DNA from 3 places in the Priestia sp. GS2 genome. Region 3 is predicted to be linked to each of the others. Evidence: riboswitches for the same ligand, from Rfam matches in the RefSeq annotation. Region 3 holds a riboswitch; each other region holds the start of a gene.

The links. Region 3 has a riboswitch for S-adenosylmethionine ahead of V2145_RS05110 (5-methyltetrahydropteroyltriglutamate--homocysteine S-methyltransferase). Riboswitches for the same ligand answer to the same signal wherever they lie in the genome.
Region 1: it holds a riboswitch for S-adenosylmethionine, as region 3 does, so the genes downstream of both, mtnK (S-methyl-5-thioribose kinase) here and V2145_RS05110 (5-methyltetrahydropteroyltriglutamate--homocysteine S-methyltransferase) in region 3, are expected to answer to the same signal.
Region 2: it holds a riboswitch for S-adenosylmethionine, as region 3 does, so the genes downstream of both, V2145_RS14710 (M20 family metallopeptidase) here and V2145_RS05110 (5-methyltetrahydropteroyltriglutamate--homocysteine S-methyltransferase) in region 3, are expected to answer to the same signal.

What each region holds. Positions count from the first base shown of each region.
Region 1 covers NZ_JAZGJX010000001.1:2,580,931-2,589,165, forward strand. The annotation lists gene V2145_RS13285 (pyridoxal phosphate-dependent aminotransferase) at 1-738, opposite strand, end outside; gene V2145_RS13290 (carbon-nitrogen family hydrolase) at 846-1,628, shown strand; SAM riboswitch class I at 1,721-1,889, shown strand; gene mtnK (S-methyl-5-thioribose kinase) at 1,990-3,162, shown strand; gene mtnA (S-methyl-5-thioribose-1-phosphate isomerase) at 3,175-4,221, shown strand; gene V2145_RS13305 (hypothetical protein) at 4,354-4,545, shown strand; gene V2145_RS13310 (methylated-DNA--[protein]-cysteine S-methyltransferase) at 4,552-5,064, opposite strand; gene V2145_RS13315 (PAS domain-containing sensor histidine kinase) at 5,078-7,237, opposite strand; gene nadE (ammonia-dependent NAD(+) synthetase) at 7,482-8,235, opposite strand, start outside.
Region 2 covers NZ_JAZGJX010000001.1:2,886,595-2,894,829, reverse strand. The annotation lists gene V2145_RS14745 (alpha/beta fold hydrolase) at 1-287, shown strand, start outside; gene V2145_RS14740 (hypothetical protein) at 477-875, shown strand; gene V2145_RS14735 (flavodoxin) at 899-1,357, shown strand; gene V2145_RS14730 (hypothetical protein) at 1,490-1,969, shown strand; gene V2145_RS14725 (histidine phosphatase family protein) at 2,042-2,629, shown strand; gene V2145_RS14720 (HAD hydrolase-like protein) at 2,872-3,558, shown strand; gene V2145_RS14715 (aspartate aminotransferase family protein) at 4,094-5,413, shown strand; SAM riboswitch class I at 5,572-5,669, shown strand; SAM riboswitch class I at 5,770-5,874, shown strand; gene V2145_RS14710 (M20 family metallopeptidase) at 5,945-7,147, shown strand; gene V2145_RS14705 (protein-glutamine gamma-glutamyltransferase) at 7,239-8,051, shown strand.
Region 3 covers NZ_JAZGJX010000001.1:984,482-992,716, reverse strand. The annotation lists gene V2145_RS05110 (5-methyltetrahydropteroyltriglutamate--homocysteine S-methyltransferase) at 268-1,395, opposite strand; SAM riboswitch class I at 1,476-1,576, opposite strand; gene V2145_RS05105 (hypothetical protein) at 1,824-2,066, shown strand; gene V2145_RS05100 (NAD-dependent protein deacylase) at 2,096-2,827, opposite strand; gene V2145_RS05095 (universal stress protein) at 2,840-3,238, opposite strand; gene pfkA (6-phosphofructokinase) at 3,565-4,524, opposite strand; gene V2145_RS05085 (C40 family peptidase) at 4,843-5,508, shown strand; gene V2145_RS05080 (hypothetical protein) at 5,539-5,664, opposite strand; gene V2145_RS05075 (secondary thiamine-phosphate synthase enzyme YjbQ) at 5,787-6,188, opposite strand; gene V2145_RS05070 (spore germination protein) at 6,322-7,743, shown strand; gene V2145_RS05065 (GerAB/ArcD/ProY family transporter) at 7,753-8,235, shown strand, end outside.

The sequences.
Region 1 (8,235 bases), 1.6 Mb from region 3:
TGCCATATTATACGTTTTTGATAGCGTATAAATTTCAATGCCAACTTCTTTGGCGCCTGGAGTTTGCATAAAACTAATGGGCTTTTCGCCATCAAATCCAATTGCACCATACGCAAAATCATGCACAATGCACGTATCATACTGACGAGCAAATTCAACTGTTTTTTCAAAAAACGGTGCCGTAGCTACTGCGCCGGTCGGGTTATTTGGATAGTTTAAAAACATTAGCTTGGCTTTTTGCTTCACTTCTTCGCTTATTTCCTCGTAAACTGGCAGAAAGCCATTCTCTTTTTTTAAAGGCATGACTTCCATTTTCGCTCGTGCTAGCTCCACTCCTGACCAATAATCTGGGTAGCCTGGGTCAGGCACTAAAACTGTATCTCCAGGATTAAGTAAGCACTGAGGAATTTCTACTAATCCGGCTTTTCCTCCAAACAAAATAGCTACTTCTTTTTCGGGATCCAGCTGAACACCATATTCTCTTTCGTAAAACGTTGCTGCCGCTTTTTTCAGAAAAGCTTGCCCCCGAAACGGTGAGTACTTGTGGTAGTTTGGGTTTTCACTCGCATCTTGAAGGGCCTTGACGATATGAGGAGGCGTTGGCTGATCTGGATTTCCTTGCCCTAAGTTAATCACGTCATGTCCTTCTTTTATCACCTTTGAAACTTTACTAACAAGGGATGCAAAAAATTGTTTTGGTAAACTTTTTAATAGTTCTGATTGTTCAAATTGCTTCATGTGAACACCTTCTCAAAAAATTCTTGAAATTCTAGTCACAAATAATATATTGTAATAGTCAACTTGTAAAGTCATTTTTATAAAATAAATCGGGATGGTGAAGCTTAATGAGTTTAAAGGTAGCCTGTTTACAGCTTAATCTTGCATTTGGAAATCCTAAAGAAAATTACGAGCATGCTGAAAAAAAAATGAAAGAAGCACTGCTTGAATCTCCAGATATTCTTATATTGCCAGAACTTTTTGATACATCTTATGATTTACAGAACCTCGACGCTATCGCGGACTCTGAAGGAAAGCAAGCGACTAGCTTTTTCTCCGCTTTCGCAAAAACGCACAGCATAAATATCATTGCTGGATCAGTTGCTAAAAAAACAAAAGATGGTGTTACGAATACAATGTATGTCTTTAATCGTGAAGGTGAGGAGGTCGCTCAATATAACAAACTACATTTATTCAAATTGATGAATGAGCACTTATTTTTACAACCAGGTGAAGATAAAAACATCTTTACCCTCGAAAACTCACTATGCGCAGGTGTTATTTGCTACGATATTCGCTTTCCAGAATGGATTCGCGTTCATACAAGCGCAGGTGCAGAACTCCTTTTTGTCGTTGCCCAATGGCCAAAACCAAGACTTGCTCATTGGAAAGCGCTTCTAGTGAGCAGAGCCATTGAAAACCAATGCTACGTGGTTGCTTGCAACCGCTCTGGAGATGACCCCGCTAACACGTTTGCTGGTCACTCGTTAATCATTGACCCTTGGGGAGAAATTATTGCAGAAGCAGGCGAGAGCGAAGAAATACTAACAGCAGCTATTGACTTATCAACCGTAAAAACAATCCGAGAACAAATTCCGGTCTTTACAGATCGTCGTACAGAATTTTATTAAATCTCGCTGTTGACATCCAAAAATTCACATGATAAGATGTTCTCCAGAAGTTACTAATAAGTCAAATAAATCAAAATTAAATAATATCTTTACTCTTATCAAGAGTTGGCTGAGGGATTTGGCCCTATGACGCCCAGCAACCGACCGTAATACCATTGTAAAATGGAGCGCAGCTTTTTTAGCGCTATAAAACAATTCGTTGTTTTATGAAGGCACGGTGCTAATTCCAACAGAAAGAGAAATTTTTCTGGCAGATAAGAGGTTTGAATGATCATCAAGCCTCTTTCACTCACCGAAAGAGGCTTTTATATGTTTTAAAAGCCTCCGGTTATACTTTTATTTTTTATGGAGGTAGATAAAAATGACAATAACAACTTATACATATGAGCCACTAAATGAAATGACAGCAATTAAACTTGTAAAACAACTGAAGTTATTTTCCGAAAGCGAAGCTCTTACGGCTCGTGAAATTGGTGACGGCAATTTAAATCTCGTTTTTTATATTGTAAACGACCAAACCAATAAGTCTGTCATTGTAAAACAAGCTCTTCCTTATGCGAAAGTTGTAGGAGAAAGCTGGCCTTTATCACTCAAGCGCGCAACGATTGAAAGCAATGCGCTCAAACAGTTTGGGAGCTTAACACCCGAACTCGTTCCAGAGGTTTACTACCATGATGAAACGTTAGCTGTCACGGTTATGGAAGACCTGTCTCACCTTACAATTTCTCGTACAGGATTAATCCAAGGAGAAGCCTATCCACTTCTTTCAGAACATGTCGGTAAGTTTTTGGCTCATATCGCGTTTAAGACGTCTGATTTTGCAATTAAGCCTCAGGAGAAAAAAGAGCTGGTTGCTCAATATATCAATCCCGATTTATGCAATATTACCGAAGACTTAGTGTTTACAGATCCGTTTTTTGATTATGATACAAATGAATTTGAAGAAACGCTTAGAAGCGAGGTAGAAGACTTATGGGCAGATGAAGAAACCAAGCTTGAAGTCGCTAAGCTTAAACAAAAGTTTTTAACAAGTAGCCAAACGCTTGTGCACGGCGATTTGCACACAGGTAGCATTTTTGCCAGTGAATACGAAACAAAAGTAATTGACCCTGAGTTTGCATTCTATGGCCCATTTGGCTTTGACTTAGGACAATTTGTGGCCAACTTGCTGCTTAATGCTTTGTCTCGTCCTTCACAAAATCGCAGTCTACTTTTTGATCATATCGCTAAAACGTGGGATGTTTTCCAAACAACATGGCAAAGACTTTGGGCTGAATCTGAGGTGGAACCATTCACTAAAAATCCAAACTATTCCGACTATATTTTACAACAAACCTGGACGGATGCGGTTGGCTACGCAGGATGCGAGTTAATTCGACGTACAATTGGATTAGCACACGTAGCGGATATCGATTCATTGCCTGACGACAATCGCTTAAATGTTCAAAAAGCAGCTATCCGCTTAGGACGCTATTTATTGACTCATCAAACAGAAATTAGTGCACATGATTTTGAGAATTTGATTGAAGAATGAAAGGAGCACAACATGACACACACTCTTACACTCCCTCGTTCAGTTGAATGGAAGGAAACGTTTATTTCACTGCTTGACCAGCAGCTATTACCAAACACAGTTGAATATATCGAGCTTCATACCCTACAGGATGTATGGGATGCTATCGTTACGCTAAAAGTACGAGGTGCACCTGCAATTGGCATTACTGCAGCGTTCGGCCTAGCACTTTCGGTCCAAAAATATGAGGTACAGACGATTGAAGAGTTTAAAAACAACCTGCAGGCCGATAAGGAGTTTTTGGCGAGCTCTCGTCCAACAGCCGTCAACTTATTTTGGGCGTTAGACCGCGTAGTAAACAGCATCAATAAAGCGATTTCTGTAAATGAAGCTAAAACACTTGTTATCCATGAAGCGATTCAAATTCAAGCGGAAGATGAAGCTACCTGCTACCGCATAGGTGATTATGCATTATCACTGTTTGATAAAAACAATCGTATTATGACAATTTGTAATGCTGGGTCGATTGCCACAGCGTATTATGGAACTGCTTTGGCACCTTTTCATATTTCAAAAGAACGTGATATTCCACTGAAAGTATTTGCGTGCGAAACACGCCCTGTTCTCCAAGGGTCACGTTTAACGGCATGGGAACTTCAAAAATCAGGCGTAGACGTGACGCTTATCACAGACAGCATGGCTGCACATACCATTAAAACAAAAGGTATTAATGCTATTATTGTCGGAGCTGATCGTATTGCAGCTAACGGTGACACTGCTAATAAAATCGGGACATATGGGCTTGCGCTATTAGCAAAAGCATTTAATATTCCTTTTTATGTAGCAGCTCCAAAATCGACGTTTGATTTATCAATCGCATCAGGAGCTGAAATTCCAATTGAAGAACGCTCGGCAAAAGAAATCACGCATATTGGTGATGTACAAGTGGCTCCAGACAATATTTCTGTTTACAACCCGGCATTTGACGTTACCCCAAGTGAATTAATTACGGCCATCATTACAGAACATGGCATTATTCATTCACCTTCTGCCGATACAATCAAACTTGTATTAAATTAAAAAGAGAGAATCTCAACTTATGATGAGATTCTCTCTTTTTGTAACATAAATGTAACAGTAATTTATCATCTACCTACATATATTATAGTTAGTTTTATCATGTTAAGCGAAATCTGTATGGGAGGGGTAGCTATGACCAAACAAGAACATCCTGACTCAACCTGTAAAAAGCGAAAGCAGCGCGCACGAAAGGAACAATTTCAGCTTTTAGATGTTACAAATCAAACCATTCAGCAAGATCATCAAGACGAAACGTTCACGTCCGTAGATGGTGTATTTGTACAAGGGGAAGGATGGAAGCTAGAGAATGATGATGAAACCTAGCTAGTGCTACGCTAACACAACCTTTCCATTTGCTACTTGTATTCCTTCTAACATTAAAAGTTTCTCTTTTAAATGCACCTGTGTCCCTGCATAACCAGTTAAATCTTTTGAAACGCCAATAACACGATGACAAGGTAAAAAGATAGGTAGGCGATTTCTACGATTCGCTTGTCCTACCGCACGAACAGCTTTTGGCTGTCCAATCATGCTTGCTAACTGTTTATAAGAAATAACTTCTCCATATGATATGTCTTTAAGTGCAGTCCATACCTTTTGCTGAAATTCCGTTCCTACTATTTCTAACGGAAGATCGAATCTTTGCCGCGCTTGAACTACATACTCATGTAGCTGCTTTGTCGCTTCTTTAATATATTCATGGTCTTCTAATAAAGTGACCGTTCCCTTTGTTTGTAACATCAACTCATCAAAAGAAAAGAATAAACCGGAAATCCCTTTATCAGAACATGTGACGTACACATGTTCATTGTCAAACAACGGAATGCTTCCATAATACTTCATCGTTTTCTCCTCTCTATTGTACTTGGGAAACGGGTAACATCACGTGAAATGTTGTACCTATCCCCAACTCACTTTCTACTTCAATATATCCTTTATGTTCTTCTACTATCTTATAAGACACCATTAGTCCCAGTCCAGTTCCTTTTTCTTTTGTGGTATAAAACGGTTCTCCTAGCTTACGAATTCGCTCTGCAGGCATGCCTTCTCCTTCATCTCGAATCGATACTCTCATATAGCGATTGCTATGATGCTTGACTTCTATAGAGATTACTCCTCCGCCTTTCATTACTTCAATTGCATTTTTAATTACATTAATAAAAACTTGTTTTAGCTGATGAGGCTCACAATAAACCTTTGACAATGATGGATCAAAGTCTGTTTCAAATTGAACATTTTCAAGTAAAGCTTGAGCGTTTAACAAATCAATCGTCTCTTGTACGATAACGGCTAGTGATTTCTCTTCAAATTTAATTGCCTGTGGCTTAGCCAATACTAAAAACTCTGTAATAATTGATTCAATCCTCTGCAGCTCAGACGTAATAATATCAAAATAAAGCGAATGATCTTCTTTCATGCTATCTTCAAGCAGCTGAATGAACCCTTTTAATGCGGTCATTGGATTTCTTATTTCATGCGCAATACCAGCTGCCAGCTGTCCTACCACTTGAAGCGTATCAGATTTTCGAATTTGCTCCTCCATCTGCTTCTTCTCCGTTACATCGCGAATAATGGTCATGTATAAGCCTGGTAAGATACCTTTTTTCGTTGAAAACTCGATTTGTTTTACTTTACCGTTAGCTGTCTTATACTGAATATCTCCTTCTCCTTCTCCTTTTATCTCAATCATAGCCTTATGCTCAATAACTAAATCAAAATTAGAGGATGATAAAAACATTTCCATCGTTTGCGAACAAATCTCTTCCTTCGTTTTTTCTAAAATTTCACAAGCAGGTTCATTAACATCAATGATTTTCTGTTCGCCATCCCATAAGATTAAGCCATCCATTGAACCATCAAAAATTTTTCGGAATTTCTGTTCGTTATTTCGAAGCTCTTGTTCCATTTTAGTTCGCTCGCTGATATTGCGAAAAATGGTCAAATTATAGCCTTCAATAATACCTTTCTTTCCTGTGAACTCAAGCTCTTTTTCTTCCCCGTTTGGCATATAAAAAGTAAGTTCTTCACGAATCTCTTCCTGCTCAATAAATTGATAATATAGCTTCCATACATGACGATCTTTCTTATTAATAAACGTTTGAAGATTTGTGCCGATTAGCTGTTCTAACGGTAGCTCAAATGTTCTGGAAGAAGCGGCGTTGGCATTTACAATTACCCCGTCATGACGCCAAATTAAAATAGCCTCAATTGCATCTTCAAAAATGGCTCGAAAGTTTTTCTCACTTCGCAACAATTGCTGCTCCATTCTTCTTTTCTCCGTTACGTCACGCATAATGGACATATAGTAACGGCTATAAATATTTGCGGTTGTCGTGAATTCAAAAAAAGTTACGTCTCCATTTTCAAGTTTAATTGGAAGTTCTCCGCTCGCTTTGCCCTGTTGCTGAAGAAGACGCCATAACTTTTTTAGCTTATAGTGATAGGCTGGCTCAACTAATTCTGTTAACGTTTTTGTTAATAAGTATTCTTTTGAAAAATTCAGCCGGTCACAAAAAGATGGATTGACGTCAATCAGCTGTCCTGCTCGATCGAAAATAACAATTCCATCAACCGCTTCGTTGAATACATCCATAAACATATGCTGACTCAAAAAGCGCTCGTTCTCCACCATTTTTTGTGCTGTAATGTCACGAAAAGTACAAATCGTACTACCAGAAGCTTCGCTTCGCTGTTCACACGTAAACTCTACATATTTTACGATGCCATTTTGCAAACTCATCGTACCTTCATAAGTAAACTTCTGATTTTCTACGAGCGTTGGGTAATAATCATTAATAACGTCATACGGAAACAACATAAGAAAGTCTTTCAATTGACATGCAATCAGTTCATCATAATTCTTTTCAAATAACTGACTGGCTGCTTTATTGACATGCTGAACATAAAAACTCTCGTCAAATACAATAATTGCATCTGAAACTGTATTAAAAATGGCACGCAACTGTTTTACTTCTTCTTGTTGGTCTTGTATCGGTAGCTGCCGATGTGGAGCCATGCCACATCCTCCTTTCTAAACTCTTTCTTCCTATCAAAGAACAAATCTATTTCGACAAATTCCTGCTTTCTTTCACCATTTAACGATTCCTAGGTAGATATGTGCATAGTCATTGATAGGCACATTAGTCACTAATACACTATTATTCTACAAATTTCTTTTTTCACCTTTAAAAAATAAATGAAAATCTTCCTAAAAAAGTCCGCTATGCGTATACCTGTACACATAGCGGACTTTTAAATACTTATTTCCAAAAGTCATCGAATACGGAAATTGGCAGGCTGCGTTTATGAGCCGTTTTAAAGAAATGATTCTCAATTTTCATACTTGCTTCTTCTCCAACTTCTTTACCTTCTAAATAATCATCTATTTGATTATATGTAACTCCTAATGCTTCTTCATCTGGCAGCTGCGGGCGATTTTCTTCTAAATCAGCTGTCGGCTGCTTTAAATATAAATGCTCAGGACAGCCTAATTCTTTTAACAGCTGTTTGCCTTGGCGCTTATTAAGACGGAAAATCGGCACTAAATCTGCCCCACCATCTCCAAATTTCGTAAAGAACCCAGTCACTGCCTCTGCAGAATGGTCGGTACCAAGTACAACTCCTTGATGCATGCCAGCAATCGTATACTGTGCAATCATACGTTCACGTGCTTTTACGTTCCCTTTATTAAAGTCAGAAACAGCTTCACCTGTTGCTTCTTCGACTGCTGTAATCATTGCATCCACAGCAGGCTTAATATTAACAGCAACCGAATGACTTGGTTGAATAAAAGCTAGCGCGTCTTGACAGTCTTGCTCATCCGCTTGTACACCGTACGGTAGACGCACCGCAATAAATTGATAAGTATCTTTCCCCGATTCTTTATTTAATTCTTCTACAGCCATTTGGGCAAGCTTACCTGTTAACGTGGAATCTTGTCCTCCTGAAATGCCTAGCACAAATGAACGTAAAAAAGAGTGTTTCTTCATATACTGCTTTAAAAAATCGACGCTT
Region 2 (8,235 bases), 1.9 Mb from region 3:
CAAAGAGTCATCAGGCGTCTGAAGGAGCTCGCGATTTGGTCTTTCAATCTGCTGCATTAAGAGACATCCATGCTAAAAAAGAAGGTTTCGCAAAACATATTGATGTGTTTTCCGGAGCTGGAGATATTGGCGATGGGACTGATGGAGTTGTGACGATTGAAAGTGCCTATGGACTGGATTCGTTTACTGAGCATATTCACTTTCATACGTTTCATGAATCGCACTCAAATTTACATGAGAGCAACGAAGTAGATGAAGCCGTTTATCAATTTTTAAAAAGAGATTAAAAGCATGTATATGATGACATATACATGCTTTTTTTGTTTATTTAAAAAAGTATAGTTGACATTGATAATCATTATCATATAAACTGATAATAATTATCAATTACTAATTGGAAACAATAAGATTTTTTAACATAAGGAAGTCTTAGAGAGACTGAATTGAAATTTATAAATAGAAAGGGAGAAAAATCAATGGATAAACATTTAGTCGTAGTAAAGGCATTTAGTCATGAAGTAAGCTGCTGTTGTCCTGGAGAAAGTCACCAACACGTCATTACCTTTCATCAAGGAGACGCATGGACATTGACTGATGAACGGAAATATATTGATTCGTTAGGCTGGCATTCCTTAATGGATGTCAATCGAGAGTTTCAATGTTTCATAAGCACTGAAGAGCTTCAAGATTTATATCTGAACGGAGTCATTTGTTCAATCCTAGATTTAGATCTTCAAATGAATCATTTAAACTTTAAGATTAACGAAGCTCTCGATACGCAAAACCGCGAACTATTTCATTCAATGGTTAGCAAACGGTTTAAATTGCAAAAGATAAGAGATAAAGTGGATACAATTCATGCACAAATTGTTTAAATGCGAGTAAGAGGAGTAAAGAAATGGCAAAAATTCTAATTGGATATGCAAGTATGTCTGGTAACACAGAAGAGATAGCTGATCTGTTAAAACATAAAATTCAGAGTGCAGGACATGAAGTACATATGGAAGAGCTTGAATTATTAGATGTACAAGATTTACAAGCGTACGATGGTATTTTACTCGGAGCGTATACGTGGGGGAACGGAGATTTACCTTATGAAGCTGAAGATTTCTATGACAATTTAGGTGAAATCAACTTAATTGGTAAAAAAGGCGCTACTTTTGGTTCTGGGGACCGCGTTTATCCAGAGTTCTGTGCGGCGGTAGACTTACTTGAAGAAAGGTTAAAAAAGTGCGGAGCGGATATTGTTTGCACCGGTTTAAAAATTGAAATGGCTCCTGAGATGGAAGAAGATATTCGAGCCTGTGAAGCATTTGCTGTTACTTTTTTAAATGAACTAAATATTAGCGCTTATTAACAAAAACCTTCTGTACGATTACAGAAGGTTTTTGGTTTAACTGAATGAATAAAACTGGAAAAACACAGGTTTTAAAGAGATACAAAGTGGAATAGTAGTGGTAACAAATCGTATGATAAAGGAGATGGAACTGTGTTTGGATTAGATGATATTCCTAAATTTTTGTTTTCGTTTTTGCTCATTGTTCCTATTGTATCTATTATCCATCAGTCAGGTCATTCCTTTATGGCCTTACTATTCGGAGGACAGGTAAACTTTACAATTGGAAAAGGAAGAACAATCTTTAAATGGAAGAAAATTAAGTTGAAATCAATATATTTTTTAGACTCCGTCTGCGTATATGAAAAGCTAAAATATGATAACCGTTTTTCTCATGCTTGTGTCTATGCGGGAGGATCATTGGCTAATTTAGCATCCATCTTTATTGTAAATAGTTTAATTGAATCTAGTTTTTTTACAGCAAATCTGTTCTTTTATCAGTTTGTTTATTTTTCAGTTTACTATACGGTATTTTCTTTATTACCCGTTAGATTTTCGGAGAACTCTTCAAGTGATGGTCAAGCAATCTTTGATGTGCTTCGCCATGGAAAAGCATCATGTAATCCTGATTAAGATAAACTTTTCACCTGAATATCCCTTAAACTTTCTTTATAATAAAGAATAAAGGGAAAAAGGAGTGAGGGTATGCTGTACTTAATCCGTCATGGACAGACCGAATGGAATAAAAAGAAGCTTATTCAAGGGCAGCGCAATATAGGACTTGATGAGCAAGGCATGAAGCAAGCTCAGCAAGTTGCACGATTTTTAAAGAATGAAGGAATTGAAAAGTTATATTCAAGCGATTTAACAAGAGCTTACGATACGGCAGCAGCAATTGCGACTGCATCCGGTATTAATAACATTGAAACATGTGAAAGATTGAGAGAGCGCTCTTTTGGCCAGCTAGAAGGAAAGCCGGTTGCTTCGTTAAGAGACCTAGTTCCCAATTATGATACAAATTGGGGAAGCGAAGCTTTATACGATATGGAAGCACTAGAAGTCATTCAAGAGCGCCTTTTAAAACGTCTAACGGAAATTATGGAGGAATCCAAAGGAAGAAAGGTAGCCGTTGTGAGCCACGGAGCCATCATTAATACCTTTATCCACTACGTAACAAACGGAGAGCACGGCACAGGAAAAACAGCCCTGCAAAACACGAGCATCACAACCTTTACTTACGAGGACAAAAAGTGGAAGCTCCAAATATTAAACAACCATAGTCATCTTGTTTAATAAGATAAATTTTATCGTTATTTGTATGGATACTATAAAAGACTGGGACATAAGTAATTCAACTAATAAAAACTTGAACGGTTGAGCGTTCAGGTTTTTTGTTGATTGTGAAAGCAATGTTGGAAACTGAGTAGCCGTAGCGCATTGGAACAAACTTGGAGTTGGTTCATAAAGGTTTAATTTACTTTTTATGGTATTATGAGTGAGAGACTAGGTTTTAATTGTGAAAAGGAGAGGGAGTAATGATAGAATCACTGATTTTTGATATGGATGGAACGTTGTTTCAAACGGATAAAATTTTAGAGATATCACTGGATGATACCTTTAACCATTTACGTTCACTAAATGAATGGAATGCTGAGACGCCTATCGATAAATACCGTAACATTATGGGGGTACCTTTGCCGAAAGTATGGGAAGCTTTATTACCTAATCATTCCAATCAAATAAGAATGCAAGCAGACGCTTATTTCTTAAATAGATTAATTGAGAATATCAAAAGAGGAAAAGGTGCTCTGTATCCTAACGTAAAAGAGATTTTTAATTATTTAACAGAGAATGATTGTTCCATTTACATAGCCAGTAATGGTTTAAAGGATTATTTAGAAGCTATTGTAAGTTATTATCGTTTGGAGAATTGGATCACTGAAATATTTAGTATTGAACAAATAGAAACCTTAGACAAAAGCGATTTAGTTAAAGAGATTATAAAAAAATATGATATAAAACAAGCGGCAGTAGTAGGAGATCGACTATCGGATATCAACGCTGCCAAAAATAATAGTTTGATTGCAGTAGGATGTAATTTCGATTTTGCACAAGAACATGAACTCGCTCAGGCTGATATCGTAATAAATGATTTAATTGAACTCAAAGCAATTGTACCTATGTGTAAAGGGTTAGTGGTCAGTGAAAATCACGCCAAATAAAGAGCGTTCTCAGAATAAAAGAGTAGCCTCATTAAAAGTTGTTCCTATAAAAAGCCCGTGATTGGAATGAAGGATGCACCACTCCAGCAGGACTAGCGAGGTAGGTGAGACCCCACAGTATACGAGGAGGCTCAGCGCTCGCCCTGCGGAAAGGAAGCAATCCGAAGTGAAAATCACGCCGAATTAAGAGTGATTTTTAAATTATACTAAGAAAAGAAGCCATCCCTACTAACTAAATAAGAACTACTAATTACCATAAAAAATTTATATATATGCAATTGATTTTTATAAAAATACATAGTAGAATAAAACGGAAATATTATTCTATCAAAGTTTTACTAACAGATTAAAAAAGAAGAAAAGCATAAAAATAAAACGAATCTACTTTATATACAAATCCTATAGAGTCGTAGTTTAGGGTGGAATCAATATTCTTAAAACCCTCATTTACACCAGCATACACATCATTTATGATAAAGACATCAAATGTTTTTAGAATATTTTTAATAATTTGTTAGCAAACAGGAGGATTACTATGTCAAACGATTGGAAACATCTATTTAACAGAATGCCTGAGCTTTTAGCACCTACCATGGCAAAAGATCATCCAAATCTACCCGTTGTAAAAGAAGAAGGATGCTACTATTACGGATTAGACGGCAAACAATACCTAGACTTTACATCTGGAATTGCAACAACCAATGTTGGGCATCGTCATCCAAAAGTTGTGCAAGCTATTAAAGATGGAGCTGACCAGTTACTTCATGGACCTTCTGGCGTTATCATGTATGAGTCTATCTTGAGATTAGCTGACGAATTAGGAAAAGTTACGCCTGGCAACTTGGACTGTTTCTTCTTTGGAAACAGCGGAACGGAAGCAATTGAAGGCGCGTTAAAGCTTGCTCGTCACGTAACAAAACGACCTTACGTCGTGTCATTCTTAGGCTGTTTTCATGGACGTTCAATGGGAGCATTAAGCGTCACAACTTCAAAAAGTAAATACCGTCAGTTTCAGCAGCCTTCTGGGTTAACATATCAAATTCCATATGCCAATCCAAAAGAATGTCCAGACGGTGTTAATGTAGATGCTTATTTTGAAGACAAGCTTGAAAAAGACTTTAATACTTTGTTTAAGCATCAAGTAACGCCAGAAGAAGTGGCTGCTGTTATTTTAGAGCCCGTTCTTGGTGAAGGTGGCTACATCATTCCACCAAAAAGCTGGATGAAAAAACTTCGTGAAATCTGCGATCGTCACGGCATTTTACTTATTTTTGATGAGGTACAAACGGGATTTGGACGTACTGGCGAATGGTTTGCTGCGCAGACATTTGATGTCGTACCAGATATTATGGCAATTGCAAAAGGAATTGCTTCAGGCATTCCACTAAGTGCTACCGTTGCTTCACAAGAGCTTATGAAGAAGTGGCCTCTTGGGACGCACAGTACTACGTTTGGCGGTAATCCAATCGGATGTTCAGCTGCGCTCGCTACGCTTGAAGTACTTCAAGAAGAAAATCTTCTCGAAAACGCAAAAGAAATGGGTGCTTATGCGCTCAAACAATTGGAGCTGTTAAAAGAAAAGCATTCGCTAATTGGAGACATCCGCGGAGTGGGACTTATGATTGGAATTGAAATTGTACACCCTGAAACAGGTGAACCGAATGGGGATGCACTATTTGAAATTCTAGACTTAGCTCTTGAACAAGGCGTGCTCTTCTATTTCTGCGGCAATGCAAGCGAGGTAATTCGCATGGTTCCACCTTTATCCGTAACGAAAGAGCAGATTGATGAAGGTCTTGCTATGCTAGATCATGCCATTTATTTATATGAGCAAAAAGTTGCTATTAATGTATAAAGAGAGTGCTTAAAGCACTCTTTTTTTTGGTCTAGTCATGATAGCGGTATCATATTGTTAGAAAGAAAAATCTTTTCAGAAAAGTCATTGACATTCCCTTGTTCAGCGTGTAACATAGGATTTAAGTTATCAACAAGATTCTACAATATTCGACAAACTTCTTATCCAGAGAGGTGGAGGGACTGGCCCTGTGAAACCTCGGCAACGGACATTTGAACCGTGCCAACTCCAACAAGCGGTGCTTGATAGATAAGAAGAGAGCTGGTTCTTACATTACGTGATCCCAACCTCTTCTTACAGTCATTAAGCCACTGTAAGTGGAGGTTTTATTATTTTACAAATACATACTGTACGTTTTCTTATCTAGAGAGGTAGAGGGACCTGGCCCCATGACACCTCAGCAACAGGCTGATTGCACTGTGCTAATTCCAGCAAGCTTTTAGAAGCTTGGATGATAAGAAGCAGGTTCTTTAGTTAAGGAAGCTTCTTCTATGAAGCTTCCTTTTTATTTTTAGTAAATGAGGTGTAGGAATGAATTCAAAGATAGAAAAGCTTAAAGAAAGCATTATTGAGTATATTAACCAGCAAGCTCAAACTTACATAGATACAAGTCATGCGATCCACGACCATCCTGAAATCGGAAATGAAGAGAAATTTGCATCTTTTCTTTTATGTAAGCTTCTAGAAGAAGCAGACTTTACTGTAGAGCGTGGGGTAGCAGGTCATGCTACATCCTTTTTAGCAAGAAAAGCATCTGCAAGGAAAGGGCCGAAAATTGGGTTTCTTGCTGAGTATGATGCGCTTCCAGGGCTTGGACATGCTTGTGGACATAATATTATTGGAACAACTAGCGTAGGAGCAGCAATTGCACTTAGCCAAGTTCTTGACGAAGTAGGAGGAGAACTCGTTGTGTTAGGAACACCAGCTGAAGAAGGTGGACCAAATGGAAGCGCAAAGGGAAGCTTTGTAAAAGAGGGTCTTGTGCAAGACTTAGATGCTTGTATGATGGTTCATCCAGGGAAAGAAACGTGTATTACAGGGACAACGCTAGCTGTGGATCCTATTGATTTTGAATTTTATGGACAAGCATCTCATGCAGCATCAGCTCCTGAAGAAGGTATTAACGCTTTAGATGCTGTTATTCAGCTATTCAATGGAATAAATGCACTTCGTCAACATGTAAAGAGTAATGTGAAAATTCATGGTATTATCACAGATGGAGGAACAGCTCCCAATATTGTTCCCGACTATGCAAAAGCTCGCTTTTATATTCGCGCACAAACGCGTAAAGAGTGTGATCAAGTCACAGAAAGAGTACAGCAAATCGCAAAGGGAGCTGCTATGGCAACAGGAGCCAAGCTCAACGCATTTTTTATCCAAAACAAAGTAGATCATATGCAGCTAAATCGCGCTTTTGATCAAGTATTTAAAGAAGTCTTTACGGAATTAGGAGAAAACGTAGGTACGGCCCATAAGTCTGGAATTGGTTCATCTGATGCAGGAAACATTAGTCAAGTGGTGCCAACGATTCATCCTTATATTAAAATTGGTCCCGAAACGCTTTCATGGCATACAGATGAATTTCGTGAAGCGGCTAAATCTCCAGAAGGCGATAAAGGATTGATTCAGGGAACAAAGGGCCTTGCTATCATCGGTTTGCGCTTATTAACGGAAGGGGATACGCTTTTTACTATAAAAGGCGAATTTAATAAGAGACATAAAAATCTAGGTTAGAAAACACCTCTTCTTTCATTCACATAAAAGCTTCCTTTCACTCGTATGATAAAGAGAAAGTGAGTGAAAGGGGGACGCACTTATTATTATTGTGCAGGGTCGTGCACTAAATGTGAATGCCGTACCATATAGCATGCTTGAAGCGAATAAAGCACAGATTTTGAGAAAAATGGCTCAGTATCAAACAATCTATCGTTATGATAATATCGTGCAGTTAGATTTTGAGCTTACTACCCGCCTGCGAATTGTAGAAGCATCGTATTTGTTATATAGAAGTGGTGCAAGGTTTGCAACTTTTAAAGAATCTAAATGTAACGAAGCATATTGGCTTCGTACTGAAAAGGGAGGGTTCAAGCTAAAAGAGAACGTGTTGCCATCCGTCGCGTTAAACGATATTTTCTTTAACGGTTCGCTTTATGCGTTTGAATGTGCAGTTGCCATTGTCATGGTGTTTTATAAAGGCGTGTTAGAGAGTATCGGAGAGAGAAATTTCAATCAATTATTTACGAATCTAGTGTTGTATAGCGGTAAGTTTGATGAAGATCTGAATCTAAAAAATCATAATGGTTATGATTTTTTAGAAGGGGACTGCGCTTATTTCAAGAACCCTGATTACCATGAAGACACCCCTCAGTGGCAAGGTGAAAATACCATTATCGTCGGGAACGACTTGTATTTTGGACACGGCGTAGGCGTTAAATCCGCTGAAGGAATTATTGAGCGCCTAAATGAAAAAAGAAAAGAAAACGCAACAGAGTCTGCCTACTTAACGTCATACATTACGCGTGTTGGTTTCCGCTACCTTAGCCAATTTTATATTCATCGAGATGTCTTGGTTGACGTTGACTATGATAAGCTTCCGCTTGTTATCAGTCAAATTGGCTCAAGCACATACATTGGTTAATAAAAACCCCCGCTTTCACAAAGCGGGGGTTTCTTATAATAAATGATAGTAGTGAAACAATAAACATGCCTTAGTTACTATAGAAAGAGGCATATCCTGCTATAATAAATAAAAGAAGTAGTGCAATTGTGATACTAATAACCCACAACGACAATTTCTTCATAAAGAATACCTCCTCAATTTA
Region 3 (8,235 bases):
TCTACTCCTGATTCCCAATAAAAACATTCCTTTCACATATTCATCTTTTACATTCCTGTAATGACAGAATTTTCACTTATTATCAAAGTATGAATTTCCCAAACTACTTATCACTGATTATTTATATATATGAAGAAATAAACTACCCGATATTTTTTATATAAAAAAACCGCATCTTTTGTAGATACGGCTTTTTTGCTTTTATTACTAATGAAAGGAAAAATCTAATGAGATTCTTATGTAAAGCTAAAAAACAACTGATAATTTTTAGATAGTGCCCCAAACATCTTGAGCAATTTTAACGACATGACTAATTTTATTCCATTGCTCTTCTTCTGTTAGTTCATTTCCTTCTTCCGTACTTGCAAAGCCACATTGAGGACTAAGGGACAGATTTTCTAGAGGAATAGATGCACTCGCTTCTTTAATTCTTTGTTTAATAACTTCTGTATCTTCTAGCGTAGGAAACTTAGATGTTACTAGTCCTAATACAACTGTTTGGTTGTCACGTGTAAAGCTTTTTAACGGTCCAAAATCTCCTGAACGATTATCATCATATTCAAGGAAAAGTCCATCTACATGTAAGTTAGCAAAGATTGCATCGGATATAGTATCGTAGCCACCACTAGTAATGTACGTAGACCTAAAGTTCCCACGACAGATGTGCATCGTAATAATCATATCATCGGGCTTTTTAGAAATAGCGTCGTTTAAGCAATTAACTCTCGTATCAATAATATCTTTTACATCCATACCCAACTTCTCCACAACTGCATCGATACGCTCTTCAGAAACAAAATCAATCCATGAAGTGTCATCTAACTGTAAGTAGCGGCATCCTGCATCATAAAAAGCTTGAATCGCTTTTTGATAAGCAACTACCGTGTCATGATAAAACTGTTCTCTATCTCCATTATAATAAGTGTCCTCTTGAATTCGAGTAAATAGCATGTTTGGGCTTGGAATAGCAAACTTAGCAACTTGACTTCCATCACCGTATTCTTCAACGGCTTCTTTTAAAAATGTAAAATGTTCTAGCATATAATGATGGTTGAAATCTACTTTACCAACTACCTTAATTGCTTTATTTTTTGTTTTAGCACCTTTAAATTGACTAATATACTCCGTTTCAAACTCTTCTACACCCTCTAGGCCTGATAAGAAATCCAAGTGCCACCAAGCACGTCTAAATTCTCCGTCAGTGATAGATTTAAGTCCCACTTCAAGTTGTTTCTGGACAAGCTTTAAAATCTCCTGGTCCTCTACAGATTTTAAAGCCGTCTTGCTAATTCTACCATTGATATAAGCTTCTCTTGCTTCTTTGAGAGGAGTTGTTCTTAAAAAGCTCCCTACGTGATCAGCTTTAAATGGAGCTTTCACTAATGTCTTTGTCATAGTTCTATTCCCTCTTTCTATTCAAAATAAAAAACCTCATCTTAAAGATAAGAAGAGGTTAATAGTCATTATCGGTTCTTCTCCTATCTTCAAGCAAGTTGCTACTGGAATTGGCACAGTACTTAAACAGTCTGTTGCCGAGGCTTCACGGGGCCAGTCCCTCCACCTCTCGAGATAAGAATATTCAATTAATTAACTAGGAAAAATATTACACTTATTTTCTTAACCTGTCAACAAGGAATTTGAAAAATCAGAAATGAAACATTTTTCTTGTAATATTGAGGATTGATGCATATCCGAATTCATAAAAGATAAAACGTGCTCAAATATACCTTGTCACTTTACTTGTCACTTTACTTGTCTCTATCTATATGATATATGTTATAATCATGTGACCTAGGTTTTAAATAAGGAGGAACCTCACAAAGATGTTAGTTAAAGGATTACAACTATTAAAATATGTCTTTTTAATCGGAGCTGTGGTATACGGAATAATTGCTTTTCAAAACAGTGATTCCACCAACTATATTGCTTATTTACCATACATTCAGTTAATGCTAAGTTTATTTTTATTTATTGAAGCTGTTTTGACGTTTAAGGAAAGCAAACTGCATTCAGCATTTTTTCTAGTCATTTCTGTGTTCTGCTTCGCTATCTATTTTGAAGTGTAAAAAAAGCACGCTGCTCATAGCGTGCTTTTTCATTTCTCATTTCTTAAAGCGGTTACAACTTCGCCGATTGGAAGATATATTTGACTATCAAACACATAGTCATAGTGAGTTGGCTCTTTATTAATAATAATCATTGGTATCTGACCAAGTTTTCTAACTAGTAAAGGAATTTGATTAATAGGCGTTACTTGCAAAGATGAACCCATTACAATAAATAAATCGCTCTGTAAAGCTACCTCTACAGCTTCTTCAAAACAGTGAATTGAATCTCCAAACAAAACAACATTAGGCTTTAATACCTCTTCACATGACGTACAACTCGGTAATCCCGCTTTGTTTAGAAAATCTAACCCAAATTCATTTTTACACTTTTGACAATGTGCTCGCTTAATTGTTCCGTGAATTTCATATACATTCTTACTTCCTGCTTTTTGGTGCAGCCCGTCAATATTTTGTGTAATGACATGCACCGTCTTTTCTTGTCCTAATTCTGCTATAAAGTCATGGCCTGAGTTAGGTTCATATTCATGAAGTAGCTTTACACGAAAAATCTCTTTAAATAGCTCCCAGAAAAGCACCGGATCATTTCGATAAAAAGAAGTGGAAATCACATCTGAAAATTCTAAGTTCTTTCGATACAATCCATTCTGAGAGCGAAAATCAGGTATGCCTGACTCTGTACTTACTCCCGCCCCCGTAAAGAAACAAATTCGCTCTGCTTCTCCAATTTGTTTCTTTAACTCTTCAAGTTGCATATTCATTGGCTCTCTCTCCTACTTAACAATAAGTACGGGTATCTTTACATGCTGAGCAATTTTATGACTTACGCTTCCCAAAAACATTTCTTTTACTGGATTTAACCCTCGACTTCCAACTACTACAACATCAAAGTGATTGTTGTTAGCAAATTGAATAATAGTTTTAGCAGCATCTCCATGAATAAACGTAATTTCATATTCTATATTAGATTTTGCTAACACTTCTTGTGTTGTTTGGATACGCTTTTCTCTTGTTTCATCTATTCCAAGCGTATTCAACCTACTATCTCCTTCTACCGCATATATCACTTGAACAAAGCTGCGGTCAGTTAAGTTCGCTAGAGTAACCGCTTTTTCAGCTGCTCTAGCAGCGTGTTCAGAACCATCTGAAGCTAATAGAATTCGCTTGAACATGTCTTCACTCCTTTTCTATCAATTATAACAGCTCTACTAATTTTTATTCCATTGAAGAAATCGATATAAAAATTAAATTTTCTAAAAATACCCTCGCTTTTTGTGTTATACTAATAAACAGAAGTGCTATACTAAATAAAAGCTAACTAAAAGGACTGATGGCTATTATGGGTTTTGAGCTGATATGTACCTTTTGCAAAGGGCTTGGGAAAGTAATGATTATTCCTGGCATATTCTACACAAAAAAGTGTAAGCATTGCGAAGGTACTGGTTTGAAATTAAAAAAAGACGAAACTCCTCTGTAAGAAGTCTCGCCTTTATATCGTTTAGATTGATAATTCTTTTGATAGTTGATACATACGCTCATCAATATGATGAGGCTCACCTAAGATTTCCATAATATTATAATCAACAATTTCGTTTTTACGGATACCGATTGCACGCCCGCCTTTACCTTCCATTAATAACTCAACGGCGCGGCCACCAAAACGACTTCCTAACACGCGATCTTGTGCAGTTGGTGATCCACCACGCTGAATGTGACCTAGAACCGTAACGCGAGTTTCAATTCCAGCAGCTTCTTCAAGCTGTTTTGCTACTTCATTTCCTGTAGCTACACCTTCAGCAACAACAATAATACTATGTTTTTTGCCACGCTCTTGGCCTTTCTTTAGACGATCTACCATCTCTTGGAACTCATCTTTTGCTTCAGGAATTAAGATTGTTTCAGCTCCTCCAGCTAATCCAGACCATAGAGCAATATCTCCAGCATTACGTCCCATTACTTCAATAATAAACGAACGTTCATGTGAAGTAGCCGTATCGCGAATTTTATCAATCGCATCGATAACAGTATGTAAAGCTGTATCGAACCCTAGAGTAAAGTCTGTTCCTGGAATGTCATTATCAATCGTTCCTGGAATACCTACACATGGAAAACCTAGCTCAGTTAGCTTAACAGCTCCCATGTAAGATCCATCTCCACCGATTACTACTAAGCCTTCAATACCGTGTTTTTTTAGGTTTTCAATACCTTTACGGCGTCCCTCTTCTGTTTTGAACTCTGGACATCTTGCAGAATACAACATTGTTCCACCGCGTTGAATGATATCCCCAACATCACCCACTTCAAGCTTTCGAATATTTCCTTCAATTAACCCTTGATATCCTTGATAAATACCGTAAACTTCCATTCCTTCATGAATCGCTTTACGCACAACAGCACGAACCGCAGGATTCATTCCTGGAGAATCACCGCCGCTTGTTAATACACCTATTCTTTTCATTAATTTTCACCTCATCAAAAGTCAAATCAATTGACACTGTATTCTATTTTTACATTCTACATGACTACAAAGTATTTGTGTAGTAATTCACAACAGATTTCTATTATTATTTTTAAATGTCCTTACATTTTCATATGTTTTAGTTATTAACAGTTAAATATTCAATTTTTTTCTATTTTTTTAAAGAAAAATACATCTTTCTACTCGCTATAATTTTCATTTTTTTCATATTTTGTAATGAAAATGTAACGTTTTAACCTGTCGAAAGGTGTTATGATTATTTTACGAAAATTGACGGAAAATTGATGGAGGACCATTATGAAGAAACTTGTAGCAGTTTTTACCCTCGCTAGCTTTTTATTTGCTAGCCCTTTAGTTAGTCAAGCTGCGCTAGGTGATCAAACATTAAAGCAGGGCATGAGGCATCAAGATGTTCAGCAATTGCAGCAACTTTTAAAGAAAAAAGGTTATTTTACTGGCAATACAACAACTTATTTTGGCCCAGCTACATCAAATGCAGTTAAATCATTCCAGCGTAAAAATGGACTGTCTGCCGATGGAGTTGTTGGAAAAGGTACATACGCAAAGCTAGGAGTGAAAACTTCTTCACAGACTTCTACGTTTAATGCTTCAAAAGTTATTAACAAAGGAAAACAATATATAGGTGTTCCATATCGTTGGGGTGGAACAACGCCTAGCGGATTCGATTGTAGCGGCTTTATTGGTTATACTTTCAAGCAGAGCGTTGGCATTACTCTACCTCGAACTGTGGCCGAGATTTATAAAAAAGGTACTCGAGTAACAAGCTTGCAACCTGGGGACATCGTGTTTTTTCAAACATACCAAAAAGGTGCTTCACATGCTGGCATCTATATGGGCAACAATCAATTTTTACATAGCTCATCTTCAAAAGGTGTTTCAGTTGCTTCATTAAAAGATAGCTATTGGAGTAAGCGTTATATCGGTGCAAAAAGAATTCGTTAATCAAAAAAAGCCAACTTACGTTGGCTTTTTTTAACGACAAAAACTATAGTATTCATTAATGATATCTAGTACTGTTGGATACTCATCTACCCACGTAAAGTTAGTCTTCTCGTTTTGTTCTTGTTCTGTTTCTTTTTTAATTGTAATTTGCTCCACAAAATATCTCTCCCTTTTTCTGTTATATAACATATATATCGTTTTCCTTTTGTTTTATAACAAAAATTCTAAAAAAAGAAGACGTGCTAAAAGAAGCGCTCACGATTTAGTGAGCGCTTCTTTTAATCCGCTTGAATTTTAATGTAGCATGTACGATTTCTAGGGCCATCAAATTCACAAAAATAAATCCCTTGCCACGTTCCTAATAATAGACTTCCATTTTCAATAATAATTTGCTGTGAAGAACCGACGGTGCTTGCCTTTAAATGGGCTGCTGTATTTCCTTCAAAATGTTGATCTTTTTCATCAATCCAAGGATATACCTCATCAAACCTTCTAATCATGTCACGTTTTACATCTGGATCTGCATTTTCATTAATTGTGATACCAGCAGTTGTATGGGGGCAATACACCGTGACTACTCCGCTTTTCACTTTTTTTCTCTTGATTTCCGCGTTTACTTCACTTGTCACATCAACCATTTCATCACGACTACTCGTTTGAATCTTAAATGAATGTAACATGTTTTCACTTCCTTTTTTGTTAGTTAGCATAACATCTACTGAACTCGCAAAGACTAGTATATATTCTTTTTTATCGTACTGTTTTTTACTACTGAATTCAATATACGGTTAATGACATAAAGGCGGTGAAGACTTGCTCAATTCAACTTTTCAACGAGATACAGAGTATGTGGTTAAGACATTTCTAGAACTAGCAGGTGACAGCAGTGACATAGCTTCAAAAAAGCTATGGATTTCATCTACTGATTTCTTTTATATCCTTTATCTACAAGGACTTGTAGATAGCGAAAAGCTGAATCAACTAACAGAAAAGATGGTTCAGTCTAAAACCTCCTCTCCAGTCAATACACTAGATCGTTGGGATTCTTTTATCTCAACAATTGAAAGTACTGAGATTTACACATACAAGCAAGCTCTCACTTCTTTTTTCAAAGGAGAACCTTTATTATTTATTCATAATCGTACAACAGCCTACTCATTAAACATGACAATGGCTAAACAGCGTACATGGAGTGAACCAACAACTGAAAAAGTAGTGCGCGGTCCAAAGGTTGCATTAATTGAGAATTTAGAAGAAAATATCGGGATTTTAAGGCAAAGAGCCAGTGATGCAAACTTAATCGTGGAGGATGTTTTTATAGGAGAAGAGCAGCTCCATCGAACATCAATGGTTTTTCATAAAAAGCAATGTCAACCTCATATAGTGAATCAAGTTCGTGAAAAGCTTCAACACATTAACCTTAATAATGTTCAAGATTCTGGAATGATTGAAGAATTTCTCGAAGAAGCTCCGTACTCCCCTTTTCCGCAAGTCCAAAATACGGAGAGACCCGATCGCGTTTTAGCAGCTATTAATGAAGGAAGAGTTGCAATTTTTGTAGATGGTTCACCTTTTGCTCTGTTAGTACCAACAACAATTGACATGATTATGAAATCACCAGATGACTATTATGAAAGATGGTTGGCAGGTTCTCTCTTACGCCTTCTTCGCTATATTTCAATTTTCATTACGCTCTTTTTCTCAGCTATCTATATTAGCCTTGTATCGTTTCATCAAGGACTGCTTCCAACTGAGCTTGCCATTACAATTGCAGCAACGCGAGAAGACGTGCCGTTTTCACCTTTTATTGAAGCGATGGTAATGGAAGTGACCATCGAATTACTAAGGGAAGCCGGACTTCGCCTTCCAACACCTGTCGGACAAACCGTTGGATTAGTAGGAGGAGTTGTTATTGGACAAGCAGCTGTAGAAGCTCATATTGTAAGTTCCGTCATGATTATTATCGTATCCGTTACGGCAATTGCTTCTTTCACCGTTCCTCAATATGGGATTGGTTTATCTTTTCGAATTTTAAGATTTGGTTCAATGATTATTGCAGCATTCTTGGGATTATACGGAGTCACTCTTTTTTTACTTATATTAGTTACACATTTAACAAAGCTTGAAAGTTTTGGAATGGAATATTTTAAACCTTTTTACGCTAAAAACAGTAAATCATGGAAAGATTCCTACGTACGCTTACCCTTTAAAAAAGCAAATGTAACGAAGAGATAAGGAGGCATTATGAAGCAACAAGATCAGCTGCTATCAAACTTTTATGCAATAGCAACCATTTCATGTACGATGCTCGGTGTAGGATTATTAACGCTGCCACGCTCTATTACTGAAAAAACAAATAATGCAGATGGATGGATTGTTTTACTAGTTGAATGGGGATTATTCTCTTTAATTATTATTTTGCTTGCTTGGATGATAAAATCTTTTCAAATTCAATCGCTATATGAATTTTCAAAAGAAGTAACGGGCAAATTTTTAGGCAGTATTATTAATCTTTTCGCCATTACTTATTTTACCGCTGTATCAAGTTTTGAAATTCGAGCTATGTCGGAAATGATTCAATTTTACCTTCTTGAAAGTGTTCCTTTGGGAGTAATCATCATTACGTTTATGCTCACATCACTCTATACGCTAACAGGTGGTATGAATACAATTAGTAAGATGATGGCTTTGTTTTTTCCTTTTACTATTATTATCTTATTAGCCCTT